Regions from separate parts of the Nonomuraea sp. NPDC050227 genome, predicted to be linked through region 2. Evidence: riboswitches for the same ligand, from Rfam matches in the RefSeq annotation. Region 2 holds a riboswitch; each other region holds the start of a gene.

Region 1 (7,367 bases), on a different contig from region 2:
CATCTCCGACAACGGCGACAAGCCCACCCTGGTCAGCCTGCCGCGCGACTCGGCGGTGACCATTCCGGGGCGCGGGCGCGACAAGCTCAACGCGGCGTACGCGTCCGGCGGGCCGAAGCTGCTGGTCCGCACGATCGAGACGGTCACCGGCGTGCACGTCGACAACTACATGGAGATCGGCTTCGCCGGCTTCGTGGACATCGTGGACGCGATCGGCGGCGTCGAGATCAACGTCCGGGCCGACGTCGACGACCCCAAGGCCGGGCTCAAGCTCAAGAAGGGCAAGCAGGTGCTCAACGGCGCCCAGGCCCTCGGCTACGTGCGCACCCGCAAGGGCGGCGCGCTGCCGGACTTCGAGCGCACCAAGCGGCAGCGGCAGTTCCTCGGCGCGGTGGTGAAGAAGGCCGCCAGTCCGGGCGTGCTGATCAACCCGTTCACCTCGATCCCGCTGGCCATGAGCGCCACGGACGCGGTCGAGGTCGACTCCGGCACCGGCGCGTTCGACATGCTCTCGCTGGGGCTGGCGATGGGCGACAGCCCGGTCACGACGGTGGTGCCGTTCGGCGGGAACGAGATCGTCGCCGGCGGCGGCGCGGCGGTCAAGTGGGACCGGCTCAAGGCGCTGGCCCTCTTCGACGCGCTGAAGGCCGACAAGCCGGTGCCGAAGGAGATCGTGGACGCCGGTTGACCCGTTCCCGCATAGGCGCGAGCCTCGCGGGAACGGCCGGGCCCGGTCAGGGCCGGCTCAGGTCGTGGTGGCGGCGACGACCGCGGCGGTGGAGGCGGTGGCGGCGATGGCCGCGGTGATGGCGGTGATCGTCTTGGCGACCGCCTGGCCGGCCCACTCGCCCTCGGCGATCTCCTTGACGCGCTCGCGGTCGGCGCCCGGGAAGGCTTTGCGGTCGAGCTTCGCCGCGTGCATGATCGCGATCAGCGTGGCGGTGCGCTCGTCGGGGTCGGCGCCCGCGAGGACGGCCGTGACGCGTTCGCGCACGTCGGCCTCCACCTGGGGGTCCGCCTCCGGCCAGCGCGTGGTCGGGAAGATGCCCAGGACCCGGCCGCGCTCCTCGGCCAGCACGCCCGCCTCGGCGAGCCTGGCGAGCAGGCGCCTGCGCAGCTTGTCCGACTGCAGCCGCTGCACCCACCACGCGGGCTTCCTGGCCTTGCCGTCCTCGGCCATGCGGGCGAGGGCGGCGTCGAGCTCGGCGTCGCCCAGCGGGGTGGGGTCCGTCACCGTCACCTTGTCGTCGGCCAGCTCGACGCGGCCCGCGGCGGCCAGCTCGGCGAGGATCGCGCCGCCGAGCGCGGGGTCGAGCTGGACGCCTCCGATGAGCTGCTTGCCGGTTTCCTCGTCGTGGGCGAGGAGGAGGAGTTCTTCGGCGATCGTCACGGTCATGTCCCGACACTAACCTCCCAGGCATGAGCATTTCGGAAAGACTTCACGCGATCGGCCGGCCCTTGCTCCAGGCGCAGCTGGACCATCCCACGGTGGCCGGCATCGGGCGCGGCGACCTGCCGGAGCCGGTCTTCCGGTCCTGGCTGGAGCAGGACTACCTGTACCTGCTCGACTATGTGCGGGTGTTCTCCAGGCTGGCCTGGCAGGCGCCGGACGGGCATCTGGGAGACCTGGTGGATCTGGCGTACGCGACGTACCACGACGAGCTGCGGCTGCATCGGTCGTTGTCGGCGGAGTTCGGGGCCGATCTGGACAACGCGGTGAAGGGGCCGGCGTGTGTGGCGTACACGGCGTTCCTGCTGGAGGCGGCGGGGTCGTACGGGGAGGGGTTGGCCGCGCTTTATCCGTGTATGTGGGGATATTCGAGTCTTGGGAAGATTCTCGCCGAGAACCCGCCCGCCGAGCCGCGGTACCGGGCCTGGGTGGACACCTACGCCGACCCCGCGTTCGCGGCGCTGACCGTACGGATCGGGCAGATGATCGACGAGGCCGACCCCGACCCCGTGCGGGCGGAGGCGCTGTTCGCCGAGGGCATGGCACACGAGCTCGCCTTCTGGGACGTGCCGTAGTCGCGTGCCGGTCCGGTGCGCGCCATACCCTGGGGGCATGCCGGAACTTCCCGAGGTGGAGTCGCTCACCAACTTCCTGCGCGAGCGGGCGGTCGGCCGTTCGATCGCCGGCGTCGACGTCGTCGGCTTCCAGGCGCTCAAGACGTTCGACCCGCCGGTCACCGCGCTCGGCGGGCTCACCGTCACGAACGTGTCGAGGCACGGCAAGTTCCTCGACCTCGACTGCGACGGCCTGCACCTGATCATCCATCTGGCCCGCGCCGGCTGGCTGCGCTGGCGCGACGACCTGACCGGCGCGCGGCCGGTGCGGCCGGGCAAGGGGCCGCTGGCCGTACGCGTACGGCTGGCGCCGGACGACGACGGCCTGGCCCCCGGCTTCGAGCTGACCGAGGCCGGCACGCAGAAACGGCTGGCCGTCTACGTCACCGACAAGCCGGAGGACGTGCCCGGCGTCGCCGCGCTGGGCCCCGACCCGCTCGACGACGCCTTCACCGTCGAGGCGCTCAAGCGCATCGTGGGCGGCAACCGCACCCAGATCAAGGGGCTGCTGCGCGACCAGAAGGTGATCGCGGGCATCGGCAACGCCTACTCCGACGAGGTGCTGCACGCGGCGAGGATGTCGCCGTTCAAGATCGCCGCGACGCTGACCGACGCCCAGATCGCCGACCTGCACGAGGCCATCGTGACGACGTTGCGCGACGCCGTCGAACGGGCGCACGGGCTGGCCGCCAAAGACCTCAAGGCGGAGAAGAAGTCCGGGCTGCGCGTGCACAACCGGGCCGGCCAGCCGTGCGACGTGTGCGGCGACACGATCCGCGAGGTGTCCTTCGCCGACTCCGCGCTCCAGTACTGCCCGACCTGCCAGACGGGCGGGAAGCCGCTGGCCGACCGGCGGATGTCGCGCCTGCTCAAGTAGGGTCCCGGGCGCGGGATGATGGAGGCATGACCGTTCCAGAGATCGACGTCACCGCCGTTCCCGACGACGCCTACCTGCTCGACGTCCGCGAGCAGGACGAGTGGCTGGCCGGCCACGCCCCCGAGGCCGTGCACATCCCCATGTCGCAGATCCAGGGCCGGGTCGAGGAGGTGCCCGCCGACCGCACCGTCTACGTGGTGTGCCGGGTCGGCGGCCGGTCGATGCAGGTCACGGCGTGGCTCAACCAGCTCGGGCGCGACGCCGTCAACGTGGGCGGCGGCATGCAGTCGTGGGAGTTCGCGCGCCGTCCGATGGTCAGCGAGACCGGGCAGGATCCTTTCGTGGCCTGAATGCCCCACTGTGGCGGTTCCGCCGCCATTGAGGCATGATGAGGGCGCCAACTGCATAGTCGCGGGAGCTCGGGGTGCCGGGCTGAGAGGGCAGCAACACAGCCGCTGCCGACCGCCTGAACCTGTCCGGGTAATGCCGGCGTAGGGAGTGTGCGATGACGCATGTCGTCGACGAAGTTCCGCTGACCCTTGACGGCGCGCCCCCCAAGACCCTCGGCGTCCTCGACCAGGGCGCGCTCTGGGCCAACCTCGGTGTCAGCCTCCTCGGCTTCTCCGGCGCGCTCGTCCTGATCGATCCTCTGGGCAACGCGCCGCTCAGCCTCGTGGCCGCGCTCACGGCCGCCGTGGTCGGCAGCCTCATCGGCACGGCCATGGTCGGCCTGTCGGCCATTCCCGGCACGCAGACCGGGCGGCCGGCGATGGTGCTGCTGCGCGGGCTGTTCGGGGCGAAGATGTCGTACGTCCCGTCCGTGCTGAACATCGTGCAGATGCTCGGCTGGGGGGCCTTCGAGCTCTGGGTGATCGCCAAGGCCGCGAACGCGATCTTCGGAAGCGTCCCGTACCAGGTGTGGGTGGTGGTGGCGGGGGTGCTGACCACCGCGCTCGCCGTCTGGCCGCTCGGGTCGATCCGGCTGCTGCGCCGGTACGTGACCGCCGGCGTGATCGTGTCGCTGATCTGGTTCACCGTGTCGTTCCTGGGCGAGGCGCCGACGTACACGGGCGGGTCCTGGACGGCCTTCGCCCCGGCCGTCGACTACGTCATCGCCCTGTCGGTGTCGTGGGTGCCGATGGCCGCCGACTTCGCCAGGCACTCGCGTTCCAGCCGGGCCGCCTTCACCGGCGTCGTCGGCGGCTACACCGTCGCCCAGGTGGCCTGCCTGGCCCTCGGCGTGTACGCGGTGGCCATCGCGGGCGCCCAGGCGGTCCAGGCCGACGGCATGGTCGTGTTCCAGCCGTTCGTCGCGGCGCCGCTGGGCGCGCTGTTCTTCGGCATCCTGGTGCTGCGCGAGACCGACCAGTCCTTCGCCAACGTCTACTCCACCACCGTCTCGCTGCAGAACCTGATGCCGAAGGTGGACCGGCGGATCGTCTCGACCGCGATCGGCGTGCTCACCACCGCGATCGCCCTGGTCGTGGACGTCACCTCCTACGGCGCGTTCCTCGGGGTGATCGGCGCGGTGTTCGTGCCGATGTTCGCGGTGCTGGCCGTCGACTACTTCGTGCTCGGCGGCGCGGCCCGCTGGAACACCGCCGAGGACGCGCCCTCGCGCTGGCTGATGCTGCTGCCGTGGGCGCTGGGCTTCGCCGCCTACTGGTTCACCACCTCGACGCCCACGGTCGCCGGCTGGGACGACTTCTGGGCGTCCGCCCGCGAGGCCGTCGGCTTCACGCGGGAGCCGTGGATGAACGGCGCGCTCGGCGGCGCGCTGGTCGCGGCCCTGGTGACGCTGATCATCGGCGTGCTCGGCCGGCGTCGCTCAGCGGCCCGCTGAGACCCGGCGTTCGACGTTGAGCAGGTGCTGCTTGGCGGCCACGCCTCCGGCGTAGTCGCCGAGCTCGCCGTCCTCACGGACCACCCGATGACAGGGCACGATCACGCACACCGGGTTGGCGCCGATCGCGTTGCCGACCGCGCGAAGGGCGCGCGGCCGTCCGATGCTCGCGCCGATCTCCTCGTACGTCGTGGTCGTGCCGTAGGGCACCGCCATGGTCTTCTGCAGCACGGTACGGGCGAACGGTGTGGCCAGCGCGAGGTCCACCGGCGTGGCGAAGGTGCGCAGCCGGCCGGAGAAGTACGCGTCGAGCTCCCGGCGCACCGGGTCGAGGCGGCGGGCGTCGGGCCCGATGAACGTGCCGACCTCCTTGGCCACCCGCTCGAACACGGTGTTCTCGGCCTCGAAACTGCAGGCCGCGATGCCCTTGCCGGTCACCGCGAGCACCAGCCTGCCCACGGCGCCGTCGTAGGTGCCGAACGCGATGTGTGGCGGCCCCTCGCCCTTGTAGGTGCTGGAGGTCACTCTCAGCAGGGCATCGAGGTCGCTGCTCGACATGCCGCTCACCCGTTTCAGCCACCGGAATCTTCGTGAGCGCAGCGTATCGGACGGATCGCCCGTCAGACCCACCACGCCACGTGCACTATGGAGGTGTGGGATACGCATGGGTCGGGAGTGACGAGGAGATCGCTCGCGCCGTGCTCGCCGGGTCCCCCAACGCCGTGGTGGCGCTCGACCGCGACCAGAGCGTGCTGGTCTGGAACGCGGCGGCCGAGCACCTGTTCGGCTGGACGGCGGCCGAGATGCTGGGTCGCCGGGCGCCGATCGTCCCCGACGAGCTGGCCGCCGAGCACAACGCGGTGCTGGAGCGCGTCCGCACCGGGGGCCAGGTGTCGCTGCGCACCAAGCGCGTCCACAAGGACGGCAGGCCGCTCGACCTGCGGGTGGACATCAACGCCCTGCGCATGGGCAACTCCGTGGTCGGCTACGTCCTGGCCCACCATCCCGCGCGGGCCGACGAGGTCGCCGGGCTGCGCATGGAACGCCGGGCCAGGCTGGTGCGCCGGCTCACCGACGTGGTCGGCGACATCAACTCCGAGCTGGAGCTGCCGGCCGTGCTCGACCGCATCTCGGCCAGCCTCACCGAGCTGACGGGCGCGGACGCGGGCGGGTTCGTGCTGATCGAGGGCGAGCGGCTGCGGCTGGTCAGCACGTACCGGCTGCCGGAGACGCTCAGGGGCACCACCACCGGCCTGCGGACGAGCCTGGTGGACAAGCTCTTACGGACGGGCAAGACCGTCATGCTGGAGTCCCAGGGGCTCGGCGACCTGGTGTGGGCCAGGCTCAACGGGCTGCACACGATCGCGCTCGGCCTGGCCGCGGTCGGCGGCCGCCCCTACGGGGCCCTTTACGCGTTGTTCGCCGGGCCCGCCCCCGGCCACCTGGAGCTGGAGCTGCTCGAACTGCTGGCCGGGCACGCCGGCATCGCGGTCGGCAACGCGGTGGCCTACCAGGAGGCGGTGCGGCAGCGGGCGCACGAGCGGGCCGTGTTCGACGCCAGCGCCGACGGCATCGCCGTGCTGGACGACGCCGGCCGGGTCGTGCGCTGGAACCCCGCCGCGGCCGAGCTGACCGCCTTCCCCGCCGACGCGGTGCTCGGCGGCCCGCCGCCGTTCCCGCTGCCCAGCCCCGGCGAGAAGCTCACCTTCCAGCTGGAGAACGGGCGCTGGCTGGACGTGGTGAGCGCGCGCATCGAGGAGACCGGCGAGATCGTCATCGACTTCCGCGACGTCACCCAGGCCAAGGAGCTGGAGGAGGCCAAGGACCTCTTCCTGGCCACCACCAGCCACGAGCTGCGCACGCCGATCACGATCGTGCGCGGGTTCGCCGGCACGCTCGACGCGCGCTGGGACAAGATGAGCGACGCGGAACGCCGCTCGGCCGTGCACACGATCGCCGAGCGGGCCGGATCGCTGGGCCAGCTCATGGACCACCTGCTGCTGGGAGCCAGGGCGGGCGCGGACGAGCTGGCCGTGCGGATCGAGGCGTTCGACCTAGCGGCCCGGATCCACGCGGCCACGCTCGGCCTCCCCGCGTTGTCCGACCGCCACCGCGTCGAAGTACGCATCCCGGACGAATTGCCGCCGGTGCTGGGTGACGCCCTGGCAACCGACATCGTTTTGGGGCAATTGCTGGAGAACGCGTTTAAATATTCCCCAATGGGTGGATTGATCTGTGTTGAAGCTTGGCCCGAAGACGACGGCGTGGTCGTAGTGGTGGATGACGAGGGGGTCGGAATCCCACCGCCTGACCGCGAACGGATCTTTGAGCGCTTCGTCCAGGTGGACAGCGGGGACCGGAGACGCTTTGGTGGAGTGGGGCTCGGGCTCTACATCGTGCGCAGTCTGGCCAGGGCACAGGGGGGAGAAGTGAGTGCTCAACCGAGGCCCGGAGGGGGTACGAGGATGCGGTTGATCCTGAGGCGCGCTTCCCCTATCCGATCCGACACACCGATGCGGTAACGAGGTGGTCACAGTTGAGCTGATCTATCGTCCAATGTGTACAAGCTGTGATCGAGATGCG
Region 2 (7,367 bases):
GGCCACGCCTTCGAGCTGGCCGAGATCCACGTGCACCCCGACCACCAGGGCAAGGGCATCGGCCGGGCCATGATCCGGACTCTGTGCGCCGGCCGCGCCGAGCGCTCGGCCGTGTTGTCCACGCACGACCGCCCCACGGCCGCCCGCCACCTCTACGCCAGCATGGGCTTCGCCGACCTGCTGACCCGCTTCGTCTTCCCCGGCGGCCACGAGGAGTACGCGATCGTCGGCCGCCCACTCCCCCTCGACTGAGGGCGCCGCACATCACCGCAGGTAAAGCCCGTACTCGCAGGGTTTGCCAGGTCATGCCCGAGGGCATCTTCATGACAGAAAGTGACGGACACGTTACCGACTGGATACCACCCCCTGCCCGTCACCCGCCCGGTCCCCCTGCGGGCGGGTGACGGGCATCCGCTCTGCGTGGGGTCGGGACGGCGGGTCAGGCTGTGGCGGCGACCGGCGTCAGGCGCTGGAACACCTCGCGCGAGGCGCTGGACCGGTTGAACGTGATGAAGTGGATGCCGGGCGCGCCCTCGTCGAGCAGCCGCTGGCACAACTCCGCGCCGTGCTCGATGCCGAGCGCCCGCACCGCGGCCGGGTCGTCGGCGACCGCCTCGAAGCGGGCCGCCACCTCGGCCGGGAACGGCGCCCCCGACAACTGCTCCGACCGCGCGATCGTGCTCATCTGCGTGACCGGCATGATGCACGGGATGATCGGCGTGTCACAGCCCTGGGCCGCCACCCGGTCGCGCAGCCGCAGGTAGTCGTCGGCCTGGAAGAACATCTGGGTGATCGCGTAGTCGGCCCCCGCGCGGCACTTGCGCACGAAGTACTCGGTGTCGGACTCGATCGACGGCGAGCGCGGATGCTTGTACGGGAACGCCGCCACCCCCACGCAGAACTCGCCCGCCTGCCGGATGAGCCGCACCAGCTCCTCGGCGTAGAGCACGCCCTCGGGATGCCGCACCCACTCGGCGGTCGGGTCGCCGGGCGGGTCGCCGCGCACGGCCAGGATGTTGCGCACCCCCGCGTCGGCGAAGCGGCCGACCAGGTGGCGCAGCTCGCGCAGCGAGTGGTTGACCGCCGTGAAGTGCGCCACAGGGGTGAGCGTGGTGTCGTGGGCCAGGCGCTCGACGATGTCGACCGTGCGGTCGCGGGTCGAGCCGCCGGCCCCGTAGGTCACCGACACGAACGTGGGGCGCAGGGACTCCAGCTCCCTGATCGCCTTCCACAGCTGCCGCTCGCCCTCGTCGGTCTTCGGCGGGAAGAACTCGAAGGAGAACGACCGGCCACCGGCGGCGAGCAGCTCGCGGACGGTGGGGACACGATCGGGCAGGATGGAGGGTCGACCAAGCGCCATGTCCCAAGCGTACAGGCCGGTGTCCGGGTCGGCCGCCCCTAGACCGGGGACCCGACCCCGAGTCCGCGCCCACTAGTCTCAAGGCATGACCACTGACGCCGCGAGCATGGACGCCCTGCGCACCCAGGTGGAGCGCGCCCTCGGGGAGTTCGTCGAACGGCAGCTGCCCGCCTCGGGCGACGCCGAGCTCGAACCGCTGCGCGCCGCCGCGGGCGACCTGCTGGCCGGCGGCAAGCGCCTGCGTCCCGCGTTCTGCTACTGGGGCTGGCGCGGCGCGGGCGGCACCGACGTGCCCGAGATCTTCACCGCCGCCGCGTCGCTGGAGCTGTTGCAGGCCAGCGCGCTCGTGCACGACGACGTGATGGACAAGAGCGACCTGCGCAGGGGCATGCCGGCCGCCCACCGCCGTTTCCAGTCCCTGCACGAGAAGGAGGGCTGGCACGGCTCGGCCGAGCAGTTCGGCGAGGGAGCCGCCATCCTGCTGGGCAACCTGCTGCTGGTGTGGTCGGGCGAGATGTGGCGCACCAGCGGCCTGCCGCCGGCGTCGCTGGCCGCCGCCCAGCCCGTCCACGACCACATGCGCACCGAGCTGATGTGCGGCCAGTACCTCGACCTGCTGGAGCAGGCCCACGGCGAGAACACCTTCGAGTCGGCGCTGCGGGTGGCGCTGTTCAAGAGCGGCAAGTACTCGGTGGAGCAGCCGCTCAGGCTCGGCCTGGTGCTCGCGGCCGGCGCGCTGGAGCCGTGGATGGACGAGCTGTGCACCGGCTACGGCCGCCGCGTCGGCATCGCCTTCCAGCTCAGGGACGACATCCTCGGCGTCTTCGGCGACCCGGCCCAGACCGGCAAGCCGGCCGGCGACGACCTGCGGGAGGGCAAGCGCACGATGCTGGTGGCCCGCACCCTGGCCGGGGCGGCTCCGGAGGCGGCCGCGACGGTGCGCAGGCTGCTCGGCGACCCCGCGCTCGACGAGGACGGGGTGAGCGCCCTGCGCGAGATCATCACGGACAGCGGCGCGCTGCGGGAGTGCGAGGACCTGATCGCCGGCTATCTCGCCGACGCGCTGGCCGCGCTCGACGAGGCGCCGGTCACCGCCGGTTCGCGCACGGCGCTGACCGAGCTGGCCATCGCCGCGACATCCCGCAGGACCTGACCCCGGGCCCCTGGTACCGGCGGCCGGCCTGAGCGGCCCGCTTCGCAGGCGGCCTCGCCGCGGAGTGCGGGCGCCCGTCGTGGACGGGCGCCCGGTCAGTGTCAGGGGGTCAGTGTCAGGGTCAGGGGGGCAAGGGGTCAGGGGGTCAGGCGTTTGGCGAACTCGGCCGCCGCCGCCCCCGGGTCCTCCGCGTCGGTGATCGCGCGTACGACCACCACGCGGCTCACGCCGTACGACATGACCTCGTCGAGGTTGGTGAGGTCGATGCCGCCGATCCCGAACCATGGCCGCGGCGCGGCCGCCCCCGGGGCCGGTCCCAGTGAGGCCGCGTGCCGCAGCAGCGCCGGGCCGGGCGCGTGGCGGCCCGGCTTGGTCGGCGTGGGCCAGATCGGGCCGCAGCAGAAGTAGTCGACGCCCTCCTCCACGGCCGCGGCGGACGCCTCGGCGACGGAGTGGGTGGACCGGCCGATGACGATGTCGTCGCCGAGCATCTCTCGCGCGACCGTCACGGGAAGGTCGTCCTGCCCCAGGTGGAGCACGTCGGGCCGGGCGGCGAAGGCGATGTCCGCCCGGTCGTTGACGGCCAGCAGCTTGCCGTGCCGGTCGCAGGCGTCGCGGAAGACTTCCAGGAGCGCGAGTTCTTCGCGTGCCTCCAGGCCCTTCTCCCGCAGCTGGATGATGTCCACGCCGCCGGCCAGCACCGAGTCGAGGAACTCTGCCAGGTCGCCGCGGTCGCGGCGGCCGTCGGTGCAGAGATAGAGGCGGGCCTCAGAAAGCGAGGGCCTGGGCACGCCGCTTGACCTCCGTGTGACGGCCGGCCTTGATCGCCTCGATGGGCGACCCCGGCAGGGACTCGTCTGGGGTGAAGAGCCAGCGCAACGACTCGATGTCGTCGTAGCCGGCGTCCTGCAACACGGTCAGTGTGCCGGGCAGGCCCTTCATCACGTCCTTCCCGTCGAGGAACACCGCGGGAACCTGTGGCCCGCCGCCGCCACGGCGCACGCCGAGCAGCTTGTGGTCCTTGAGGAGTTGCTTGGCCCGCCCGATCGAGAGGTCGAGGCGTGAGGCCACTTCGGGGAGAGTGAGCCACTCGTCGACGAGCTGGTCGGTCTCCCGGTCGATCTGTGCAACAGAAAGCGTCACGAAACCACAACTACCACATGCCGTCCTTGCTCAAACAACACAATCCCGTAGGGGGACCTCTGGATCTACCAGGCGTTCTGTGTCGAGGCGATGCCCGCCTTCGATGATCCTACGGCCCTGCACGTAGTCCCGGGGCCGGTCGACGGCGAGCACGGCGGCGAGGGTGTCGCCGGACGTCAGCCAGACGGCCGACCACTTGCCCTCGGGCTCGCCCCGGTAGAGCAGGCGGTCGCCGGAGGGGTGGTGGCCGATGTACTGGACCATGTGGCCGAACTGCTCGGACCAGAAGTAGGGGGCCGGGTCGTAGACGGCCTCCTCCCCCAGCAGGGTCGCGGCGGCGACCTCGGGCGAGCCGAGCGCGGTGTCCCAGTGCTCGACGCGCAGCCGGACGCCGTAGCGGCGCGACCACCAGGCCGCGCAGTCGCCGGCGGCGACCACGTTCGGCATGGACGTGCGCAGGTGCTCGTCGGTGACGACGCCGTTGTGCAGGTCGATGTCGGAGCCGGCCAGCCACTCGACGGCCGGGCGCACGCCGATGCCCGTGACGACCACGTGCGCCTGGACGAACTCGCCGCCCACCAGCCGCACGCCGCCCTCGTCCACCTCGTCGACCATGGTGTTCAGGCGCAGGTCGATGCCGTCGTACCAGTGTCGCGTGCGGGCGCCGATCTCCGGGCCCACGGCGTTGGCCAGCGGGGCGGGGCCGGCCTCGATCACGGTCACCGAGCAGCCGGCCTTGCGGGCGGCGGTGGCGACCTCGGCGCCGATCCAGCCGGCGCCGATGATCGCCACATGGGCTCCGGCCACGAGCCCGGCGCGCAGCTCGTGGGCGTCGTCGAGGGTGCGCAGGACGTGCTGGGGGCCGTCGCCGGGCACGGTGATCGGCTCGGTGCCGGTGGCGATCACGAGGCCGTCGTAGCCGAGCTCGCCCTCGGTCGTCTCCACGACGCCCTCGCGCAGGGCCTTGGCGGTGACCCCTGGCCAGAAGTCGACCTCCAGCGCGTCGAGGTCGGCCTCCAGGAAGCTGGAGTCGGCCGCGCCGGACAGCACGGCCTTGGACAACGGCGGACGGTCGTAGGGCCGATGGCGCTCCTGGCCGATCAGCGTGATCCGTCCGGTGAAGCCGCGCCCGCGCAGCGCCTCCGCGCTGCGCAGCCCGGCCAGGCCCGCTCCCACCACTACGACATGGTTCACGTTCATGACCATAACGGGGGCGGTGCCGGCACGTCGCGCCGAGGCCGTAGGCTGGAGGCGCAAGACGCGCGGGAGTCCGGCCGTCACCGGGCTGAGAGGAAGGCTTGAGCGGGCCTTCGACCGCAAGACACCTGATCCGGATCATGCCGGCGAAGGGAGCGCGGATGAATGTGATCGTGGGCGGCGGCGTCGTCGGGTTGTCGATCGCCTGGCGGCTGGCCCGCGAGGGGCTGCCCGTCACGGTGGTCGATCCGGCCCCGGGGCGCGGGGCGTCCTACGCGGCGGCCGGGATGCTGGCGCCCGTCAGCGAGGTCGCCTACACCGAGGAGCCTTTGCTGCGGCTGGGGGCCGCCTCGCTGAGCCGATGGCCGTCCTTCGCCGCCGAACTGGCCGCCGACGCGGGCCTCGGCCCCGATCTCGGTGCGGGCTCTGGGGCGGGTCTCGGCACGGGGCTGAGCGGCGGTCCCGGTGGCGGGGCCGGGGCGAGGGCCGGGGAGGCGTTCGGGGGCGCGTTCGGGGTGATCGGGCCGGAGGGGGCCGCTGGTCGTGCGCTCGACCTGCGCGCCGACGGCACGCTCGACGTCGCCTTCGGGGCCGACGACCTCGCGGCGCTCGACGACCTGGCGGCGTTCATGGACAAGCTGGGGCTGCGGGTCGAGCGGCTGACCGGGCGCGAGTGCCGGCGTCTGGAGCCCATGCTGGCCCCTTCGGTGCGCGGCGGGCTGCTGGCCCCCGGTGACGCCTGGGTCGATCCGCGCCGGGTCACGGCGGCGCTGCTGGCCGCGCTCGACCGGCTGGGCGTGCCCGTGGTGCGGGCGCGGGTGACCGGCCTGCTGCGCGACGGCGACGCCGCTCCGGGCGCCGCGACAGGCGCTGGGACCAGCTCTGGCACCGGCGCTCTGACCGGCGGTGGGATCAGCTCTAGGACCGGCGCTGGGATCGGTGCTGGGGCAGGCGGTGCGGCAGGACCTGTGGCGGGAGCCGTGACAGGTGCTGTGACAGGGGTGCGGCTTGAGGCCGTGCTCGGTCAGCCTGAGCCGGCGGTGCCGGAGATCGCGGCCGAGCGGGTGGTGCTGGCCGCCGGGGCGTGGAGCGGGGAGCTGGCCGACGTGCCCGTCCGGCCGGTCAAGGGGCAGATCATGCGGTTGCGCTCGCCGCAGCCGCTGCTCGGCCGGTGCGTACGCGGGATGGTGCACGGCGCGCCCGTCTACCTCGTCCCCAGGGGCGACGGCGAGCTGGTGCTCGGGGCGACCCAGGAGGAGCTGGGGTTCGACACCCGGGTGACCGCGGGCGGGCTCTACGAGCTGCTGCGCGACGCCAGGGAGCTGGTGCCGGGCGTCACCGAGCTGGAGGTCGCCGACGTGGTCGCCGGGCTGCGTCCGGGCACCCCCGACAACCTGCCGATCATCGGGGCGGGCGAGGTCCCGGGGCTGGTGCTGGCGACCGGCCACCATCGGGGCGGGGTGCTGCTGGCCCCCCTGACGGCGGCCCTGGTCACGTCGGCGGTGCTGACACCGTCCACGACGCCCCCGTCCGCGACGTCGAGGCCCCCGACGGCGGCCCCGACAACGGCCCAGACAGGCACACAGGCCGCGGCCCAGGCGGCGGTGCAGACAGGCACGCAGCCGGCGGCCCAGGCGGCGGCTCGGGTGGCGGGGGTTTCGACGGGCGCGGGGATTCTGACGGGTGAGGAGGGCGAGCTCGCCGCGCTGTGCTCGCCCGCGAGATTTCGGGATATTTCATGATTGTGACGATCAACGGCGCCGCGCACGAGGTGGCCGACGGCACCACCGTGGCCCAGGCCGTACGGACGCTGACCACCGCCACCACCGGCGTGGCCGTGGCCGTGAACGACGAGGTGGTGACGCGGAGCTCGTGGGAGACGACGGCGCTCGGCGACCGCGACCGCGTCGAGGTTCTGACGGCGGTGCAGGGTGGATGAGCTGATCATCGCCGGGGAGAAGTTCGCCTCCCGGCTCATCATGGGCACCGGCGGCGCGCCCTCCCTGGAGGTGCTCGACCAGGCCCTGGTCGCCTCGGGCACCGAGCTGACCACGGTGGCCATGCGGCGGCTCGACCCGGGCGCCCGCGGCTCGGTCCTGGACGTGCTGCGCCGCCGCGACATCAAGGTGCTGCCGAACACCGCGGGCTGCTTCACCGCGGGCGAGGCCGTGCTGACGGCCCGGCTGGCCCGCGAGGCCCTGGGGACGAACTGGGTCAAGCTTGAGGTCATCGCCGACGAGCGCACGCTGCTGCCCGACCCGATCGAGACGTTCGACGCCGCCGAGCGGCTGGTGGCCGACGGGTTCGTGGTGCTGCCGTACATCGGCGACGACCCGGCGCTGGCGCGGCGGCTGGAGCAGGCCGGCTGCGCGGCGGTGATGCCCTTGGGCGCGCCGATCGGCTCGGGGCTCGGGATCAGGAACCCGCACAACATCGAGCTCATCGTGGAGTCCGCCGGGGTGCCGGTGATCCTCGACGCCGGCATCGGCACGGCCAGCGACGCCGCCCTGGCCA
Region 3 (7,367 bases), on a different contig from region 2:
TCTCTTCGTCACCCTGCGCAAGAACGAGAAGGAGTTCTCCCCGCAGACCATGTACCGGGACTACGCCCTGACCCCGGAGCTGTTTCACTGGGAGTCCCAGAACCGGACCGGTGCAGCGTCGGCCACCGGCCTGCGCTACCAGAGGCACGAGCACACCGGCAGCCACGTCCTGCTGTTCACCAGGGAACGCACGGAGAACGACCTTCGCCACCCCGAGCCGTACGTCTTCCACGGCACCGCCCGCTACGTCGAGCACAAGGGCGAACGCCCGATGGCCGTCACCTGGAGGCTGGACGAGGAGATGCCCGCGGACCTGTTCCGGCGCGCGGCCATCGCCGGCTGACCGCCGCGGCTCTTCGGGCAGGGGTGATCTGGGCGAAGCATGACGTTACCGATACCCCGTCAGGGGAAGATCGCCGGACATGTCGGAGACACCACCACCCCAGAGCCAGCGGTACCCGGGCCGTACGGACGAGATGTCCCCCGAGCCGCGTGACGAGATGCGCGGCTACGAGGGCAGGGACCTGCTGGCGGGCAAGAAGGCGCTGATCACCGGTGGCGACTCGGGCATCGGCCGGGCGGTGGCGGTGGCGTTCGCCAAGGAGGGCGCGGACGTCGCCATCGCCTACCTCGACGAGCACGACGACGCCAACCACACCCGCGGCCTGGTCGAGCAGGAGGGACGGCGGTGCGTGCTGCTGCCCGGCGACCTGGGCGACCGCGACCACTGCGCGACGGTCGTGGAGCAGGCGGTCTCCGAGCTGGGCGGCCTGGACGTCCTGGTCAACAACGTGGCCTACCAGGCGCCGGTCGACTCCCTGGAGGAGCTGACGGACGAGCAGTGGGAGCACACGTTCGCGGTCAACATCCACAGCTACTACCGCGTCACCAAGGCCGCGCTGCCGCACCTGCGGGAGGGCAGCGCGATCGTGAACACCTCCTCGATCAACGGCCTGCGCGGCAACAAGACCCTCATCGACTACGCCGCGACGAAGGGCGCGATCAACGCCTTCACCTACTCGATGGCCCAGAACCTGGTCGAGCGCGGCATCAGGATCAACGCCGTCGCCCCCGGCCCGGTCTGGACGCCGCTGATCCCGGCCACGATGCCGGAGGAGAAGGTGGCGAAGTTCGGCGCGCAGGTGCCGATGAAGCGGGCCGCCGACCCCGACGAGATCGCCCCTTCGTACGTGTTCTTCGCCGCCGACCGGCTGTCCTCGTACTACACGGGCGAGGTGCTGGCCCCGATCGGCGGCGAGACGCTCCCTGGCTGACCGCGCAGGTCAGAGGTAGATCGAGCCGCCCTTCCCGAGGAACTCGGCCGCCTTGTCGGCCATGCCCGCCCGCACCTCGTGGCTGAGCTTCATCGAGCAGAACTTCGGGCCGCACATCGAGCAGAAGTGCGCGGTCTTGGCGGGCGCGGCCGGCAGGGTCTCGTCGTGGAAGGCGCGGGCGGTGTCCGGGTCGAGCGACAGGTCGAACTGGTCCTCCCAGCGGAACTCGAACCGGGCGTCCGACAGGGCGTCGTCCCACGCCTGGGCCTGCGGGTGTCCTTTGGCCAGGTCCGCCGCGTGCGCCGCGATCTTGTAGGTGATCACGCCGGTCTTGACGTCGTCGCGGTTGGGCAGGCCGAGGTGCTCCTTGGGGGTGACGTAGCAGAGCATGGCGGTGCCGTACCAGGCGATCATGGCGGCGCCGATGCCCGAGGTGATGTGGTCGTAGCCAGGGGCGATGTCGGTGACGAGCGGGCCGAGGGTGTAGAAGGGCACGTCGTCGCAGAGCTCGCGCTGCAGGTCGACGTTCTCCTTGATCTTGTGCATGGGCACGTGGCCGGGGCCCTCGATCATGACCTGCACGTCGTGCGCGTGCGCGATCTTGGTCAGTTCGCCCAGGGTGCGCAGCTCGGCGAACTGGGCCTCGTCGTTGGCGTCCGCGATCGAGCCGGGGCGCAGCCCGTCGCCCAGCGAGAACGTCACGTCGTAGCGGGCCAGCAGGGCGCACATCTCGTCGAAGTGCTCGTACAGGAAGCTCTCGCGGTGGTGGGCCAGGCACCAGGCGGCCATGATCGAGCCCCCGCGCGAGACGATCCCGGTCTTGCGGCGGGCGGTCAGCGGGACGTGCGCCAGCCGCACGCCCGCGTGCACCGTCACGTAGTCGACGCCCTGCTCGCACTGCTCGATCAGGGTGTCGCGGTAGACCTCCCACGACAGCGCCTCGGGCCGCCCGCCCACCTTCTCCAGCGCCTGGTAGATGGGCACGGTCCCGACCGGGACGGGCGAGCTGCGGATGATCTGCTCGCGGGTCTCGTGGATGTTCGGCCCGGTGGACAGGTCCATGACGGTGTCGGCGCCCCACCGGGTGGCCCAGGTCATCTTCTCGACCTCCTCCTCGATCGAGGAGGTGACGGCGGAGTTGCCGATGTTGGCGTTGATCTTGACCAGGAAGTTCCGGCCGATCGCCATCGGCTCGGACTCCGGATGGTTGACGTTGGCGGGGATGACCGCCCGCCCGGCCGCGACCTCCTGCCGGACGAACTCGGGCGTCATCCCCTCCCGGACGGCCACGAACTCCATCTCCTTGGTCACCACGCCGCGCCGCGCCGCGCCGAGCTGGGTGACCGGCGACCCCCACGCCGAGCGGTCGGTACGCGACGGCCCCGAGGTGTCGTAGAGCCGCACCGACGTGCCGTTCGACAGCCTGACCTCGCGCATCGGCACCTGAAGGTCACCGATGTAGATCTTGGAAAAGCGCGCGTCGCTCATCGCGCAAACTCCCTTCGCCGGCATTATCCGGAGCAGGTTCTGGCGGTCGGCGGCTGACAGCCGTCCTCTCAGCCCGGTCCGCACCGGGCTCCCGCGTTGGTCATCGCGATCATAACCCCGCGCGTGGCAGGATCAAGGGGATGTCCGATCCCATTGCGCACACGACCGCCACCTACGACCGCATCGCGCGCCAGTTCGACGAGCAGTTCACCGAACCGCCCCCCTCGTTCGCGGCCTTCCGCGACCGGTTCGCCTCAGCCCTGCCCGCCGGAGCCACGGTCGCCGACCTGGGATGCGGCCCGGGGCGCGAGTCGGCCTGGTTCGCCGGACGCGGCCTGACCACCGTGGGCGTGGACCTGTCGATCGAGATGGCCAGGCTCGCCGCCGGGCACGGCGTGCCCACCGTCCTGGGCGATCTGCGACGCCCGCCGCTGTCGCCGGCGTCCCTGGACGGCGTCTGGTCGGCCGCGGCCCTCGTGCACGTGCCGTCCGAGCAGACCGAGGCGACGCTGCGCGCCTGGCACGCGGCGCTGCGCCCCGGCGGGGTGCTCGCGCTGACCACCGCCCTGGGCGACGGCGAGGGCTGGGAGCCGGTGCCGTACCGGACGGAGTACGAGCGCTGGTTCGTCCACCGCGACGCGGGCGACCTGCTCGCGGTGCTGGACGCGGCCGGGTTCGCGGTCGCCTGGCACGAGACGAACGTCACCCACCGCACGTGGTTCAGCGTGCTGGCGACAGCGCGCAGCTCTCCCCAGCCCTAGTCTCCAGGTCGAGCGCGAACCCGGGGCCGCGCAGCCGGGCGGTCCCGCCGCGCGCCGACGACAGCCTGACCTCGACCGGCACGCCGTCCGCCCAGGTCACCCCGACGGTGAAGCCGCCGCGGGCGCGCAGCCCGTCGAACGAGCCCGCGCGCCAGGCGGCCGGCAGCGCGGGCAGCAGCTCGATGACGCCGGCGTGGCTCTGGAGCAGCATCTCGGCCACCCCGGCGGTCGCGCCGAGGTTCCCGTCGATCTGGAACGGCGGATGCGTGTCCCACAGGTTGGGCAGCGTGCTGGCGCGCAGTTGCCCGCTCAGCATGGTCAGGGCGCGGTCGCCGTCCTTGAGCCGGGCCCAGAAGTTGACCTTCCAGGCCATGCTCCAGCCCGTGCCGCCGTCGCCGCGCGCTTCGAGGGTGGTGCGCGCCGCGGCCAGGTGCTCGGGGGCGGTGAGCTGCGTCCCGGGGTGCAGGGCGTAGAGCTGGGAGACGTGCCGGTGCCGGTCGGACGGGTCGTCGAGGTCGGCCTTCCACTCCTGGAGCTGCCCCCAGGAGCCGACCCGCAGCCCGGGATCGAGCCGGTCGGCCGCCGCGCGCAGCCGTCCGGCGAACTCGGCGTCCACGCCGAGCGTGCGCGCGGCCGCGGCCGTGCAGGCGAACAGTTCCCGGACGATCTGCTGCGGCATGGCCGCGCCCGCGGTGAAGTCACCGTGCTCGGGCGAGTACGCGGGCGAGACGACGAGGCTGCCGTCGCGCGCGTCGGGACACAGGTTGGCCAGCCAGAACTCGGCGGCCTCGCGCATCGCCGGATAGGCGTGCCCGCGCAGGTAGCGCTCGTCCCCGTCGAACAGGTAACGCTCGTAGAGCTGGCGCACCAGCCAGCCGGCGGCGTCCGGCATCCAGAACGACGTGGGCCAGTCGTGCACCCCCGTGAACCCGAACGGGTTGGTGTTGGAGTGCACCGCCCACCCCGCGGAGCCGAACATCGTTCGCGCGGTCTCGCGTCCGGGCGCGCGCAGCCCCGCCACGAACTCCTGGTACGGCACCGCCGTCTCGGCCAGGTTCGCCGGCTCGGCCGGCCAGTAGTTCATCTGCAGGTTGATGTTGGTGTGGTAGTCGGACTCCCACGGCGGCGAGTTGGACGCGTTCCACACCCCCTGGAGGTTGGCCGGCAGCGAGCCGGGGCGGGAGGAGGCGATCAGCAGGTACCGGCCGTACTGGAAGTACAGCGTCTCCAGGGCTCTGTCGGACGGGGTGCCGGCGCCTTCGTAGGCGGCCAGCAGGCGGTCGGTCGGCAGGTCGGGCGTGCGCTGGCCGAGGTCGAGGCGGACCCGGCCGAACAGCGCCCGGTGGTCGGCCTCGTGCTCGGCCCGCAGCTCGGCGTACGGCCGGCGCGCCGCCGCGTCCACCGCCGCCGTGACCCGCGCCGCCGCGTCCGGGCCGCGGTAGCCGGGGTGGACGGGCGCGTAGTCGGTGGCCGCCGAGAAGACGAACACCGCGCTGTCGGCGCCCGTCACCACGACGCGGTCGCCCTCGTCCGTACGGGTGCCGCCCTCGGTCAGCACCTGGACCTGGCCCTCGTACACCAGGCCGTTGTCGGCGAGCACGCCACGGACGCGCAGCCGTCCGGACTCGGCGGTCACTTCCTCCCCGCCGTCATGCGCGGTGCCGAAGCGCAACGTGAACCCCACCCGTCCCGGAAGTCCCGCCGTCACCCTGCCGACGCTGACGTGCGCCGGGTACGAGGCGAAATATTCCCTGGTGAGCACCACGCCGTCGGCGTCCTCGTACGTCACGGCGGCCACCGCCGTCTCCAGGTCGAGCGTGCGCCGGTAGCCGCCGGAGAAACCGCCGGTCACGTCGAGCAGCAGCTCGCCGAAGTTCTGGTACGCCCCGAAGCCGGGAATGTGCCCCACCGTGCGGTAGGACGGGTTCCCCAGGATCGCGGCCACCTCCTCCGGCGCCATCGAACCCCGCTCGTCGATGACCCGTCGCACCGCCTCCAGAGCGCCGGGACGGTCCGCCGGCCAGTTGCCTGATCCACCGGGCTCCGCGCTACCCGGACCGCCGGTCCACAACGACTTCTCGTTGAGCTGGACGCGCTCGGTCTCAAGCGTCCCGAACACGCAGGCGCCGAGCGCTCCGTTGCCGATCGGAAGGACGTGTCCTTCCCAACGGGGGGCGGGCTCGTCGTACCGGAGCGTCAGCATGGCGATCAGCCTAAGGTTTGGCGATCGCCCCTGGCGGTACGGACTCCCTCAGGGGAACTATGATGAAGATCGCCGCTGTGGCCGCGATCGTGGCTCTCGCCACGATCGGACCGGCTGCCGCCTCTGGGGACGGCATCGAGCAGCAGGAAGTGAGCAAGCAGCAATACCGGACGCTGACCGCCCAGTGCCGCTACGCCGACACACCGGCCCTGCGCCAGAAGTGCAGGCAGGCGGTCAAGGACAACTACCGAATCGGCCGGCGCAACCGTTCACTCGACTGCCGGACGTACTCCGGCGTGACGGTCTGCGGCGAACTGCTCCTCAGCAAGACCGAGCGCGCGTGCATCGACGAGTCCACCAGACAGGGCTTGGCCTATCGCCGCGCCGAAGTGGAATGTTACGTGGCCTGACCATGATCGTCGCAGGTGTCGACGGCTCGCCGACCGGACTGCTGTCCGTCGACTGGGCCGCCAAGGAGGCAGTGCTGCGCGGGGTGTCGCTGACCGTGGCCCACGTGGTGCCCGACTGGGTCTGCCGCCCGATCTCCGGCCGGTACGCGGAGGTGGGCAAGTGGATGCGCGACGGCGCCAAGGAGGTGCTCGCGGCCGCCGAACGGCGGGCCCGCGAACTGGGCGCCGAGGTGACCACGGAACTCGTGCCCGGCGATCCCCGCGCCGCGCTGATCAAGACCGCCGAGCAGGCCGACCTGCTCGTCGTCGGCAGTCGTGGCCTGGGCGGCGTACGCGGGCTGCTGCTCGGCTCGGTCGCCCACGGGGTGGCCGCGCACGCCCAGACGGACGTCGTCCTGGTCCGCGATCCGCCCGCCGTTCCGCGCGGTGAGCTGGTGGTCGGCGTCGACCGTTCCGAGGGCAGCCTCCGCGCGCTGAAGTTCGCCTTCGCCGAGGCCGAGCTGCGCGGCGCCAGGCTGCGCGCGGTGGAGGCGTTCGCCTGGCCGCGTCCCTCGGGCTTCGGGCCCGCCGATCCGGAGGTCGAACGCGAGACCCGCGAGGCCCTGCGGACCTTCCTCGCCATACCCCGCCAATGCCATCCCGGCGTGGAGGTGATCGAGGACGTCGTGCACGGCCATCCCGTCGAGGTGCTGCGCGAGGTGGCGGCCGGGGCCGACCTGCTGGTCGTCGGCAGCCGGGGGCACGGCACGCTGAAGGGCATGCTCATCGGCTCGGTCAGCCAGGCCATGCTGCACCACGCGCCCGGCCCGCTCGCGATCGTGAAAGCCACCTCCGCCTAGGGGACGTTCCCGCAGGCCACCGCCTTCACCGTCCCCTCCTGCCCCCGGCCGCCCTGCCACGGACGCCCGCCGGCCTCCAGCCGCCCTGCCACGGACGCCCGCCGGTGGCTAACCGGCGGCCGGCACCGCCGCCGCCACGATGGCGGCCACGCGCGGCGCGGCCAGCCGTACGTAGTCGTCGGTGGCGAGCGCCAGTGAGCGGTCGAGGCGCGCGGCGTTGAAGTAGATCTCCGGCAGTTCCAGCAGCGAAGGATCGACGACCAGCTCAAGGCGGGGGTCATGGCTGAACGGCAACACCGTCCCGCTGACGCTGCCCGCCAGTTCCTCCGCCCGGTCCTTGTCGGCGAAGGCGACGTACGTGCCCTCCAGCAGCCCCTTGACCGCCTGCAGAT

The links. Region 2 has a riboswitch for thiamine pyrophosphate ahead of ACIBK9_RS30025 (FAD-dependent oxidoreductase). Riboswitches for the same ligand answer to the same signal wherever they lie in the genome.
Region 1: linked by a shared signal. The riboswitch ahead of ACIBK9_RS03935 (purine-cytosine permease family protein) and the one ahead of ACIBK9_RS30025 (FAD-dependent oxidoreductase) in region 2 are both predicted to bind thiamine pyrophosphate.
Region 3: linked by a shared signal. The riboswitch ahead of thiC (phosphomethylpyrimidine synthase ThiC) and the one ahead of ACIBK9_RS30025 (FAD-dependent oxidoreductase) in region 2 are both predicted to bind thiamine pyrophosphate.

The regions. Positions count from the first base shown of each region.
Region 1 is NZ_JBITJF010000001.1:726,171-733,537, reverse strand. Features, by position in the region: gene ACIBK9_RS03960 (LCP family protein) at 1-688, shown strand, start outside; gene ACIBK9_RS03955 (GPP34 family phosphoprotein) at 746-1,396, opposite strand; gene ACIBK9_RS03950 (TenA family protein) at 1,420-2,025, shown strand; gene ACIBK9_RS03945 (Fpg/Nei family DNA glycosylase) at 2,063-2,941, shown strand; gene ACIBK9_RS03940 (rhodanese-like domain-containing protein) at 2,968-3,291, shown strand; TPP riboswitch at 3,343-3,456, shown strand; gene ACIBK9_RS03935 (purine-cytosine permease family protein) at 3,447-4,784, shown strand; gene ACIBK9_RS03930 (methylated-DNA--[protein]-cysteine S-methyltransferase) at 4,770-5,342, opposite strand; gene ACIBK9_RS03925 (ATP-binding protein) at 5,438-7,306, shown strand.
Region 2 is NZ_JBITJF010000008.1:217,519-224,885, forward strand. Features, by position in the region: gene ACIBK9_RS29995 (GNAT family N-acetyltransferase) at 1-252, shown strand, start outside; gene metF (methylenetetrahydrofolate reductase [NAD(P)H]) at 440-1,360, opposite strand; gene ACIBK9_RS30005 (polyprenyl synthetase family protein) at 1,446-2,513, shown strand; gene thiE (thiamine phosphate synthase) at 2,651-3,304, opposite strand; gene ACIBK9_RS30015 (Rv2175c family DNA-binding protein) at 3,282-3,656, opposite strand; gene ACIBK9_RS30020 (FAD-dependent oxidoreductase) at 3,687-4,856, opposite strand; TPP riboswitch at 4,909-5,025, shown strand; gene ACIBK9_RS30025 (FAD-dependent oxidoreductase) at 5,015-6,595, shown strand; gene thiS (sulfur carrier protein ThiS) at 6,592-6,792, shown strand; gene ACIBK9_RS30035 (thiazole synthase) at 6,785-7,367, shown strand, end outside.
Region 3 is NZ_JBITJF010000009.1:2,217-9,583, reverse strand. Features, by position in the region: gene ACIBK9_RS31335 (DUF3427 domain-containing protein) at 1-343, shown strand, start outside; gene ACIBK9_RS31330 (SDR family oxidoreductase) at 423-1,274, shown strand; gene thiC (phosphomethylpyrimidine synthase ThiC) at 1,284-2,762, opposite strand; TPP riboswitch at 2,755-2,867, opposite strand; gene ACIBK9_RS31320 (class I SAM-dependent methyltransferase) at 2,903-3,523, shown strand; gene ACIBK9_RS31315 (glycosyl hydrolase family 95 catalytic domain-containing protein) at 3,483-5,726, opposite strand; gene ACIBK9_RS31310 (hypothetical protein) at 5,786-6,136, shown strand; gene ACIBK9_RS31305 (universal stress protein) at 6,139-6,975, shown strand; gene ACIBK9_RS31300 (YbaK/EbsC family protein) at 7,084-7,367, opposite strand, start outside.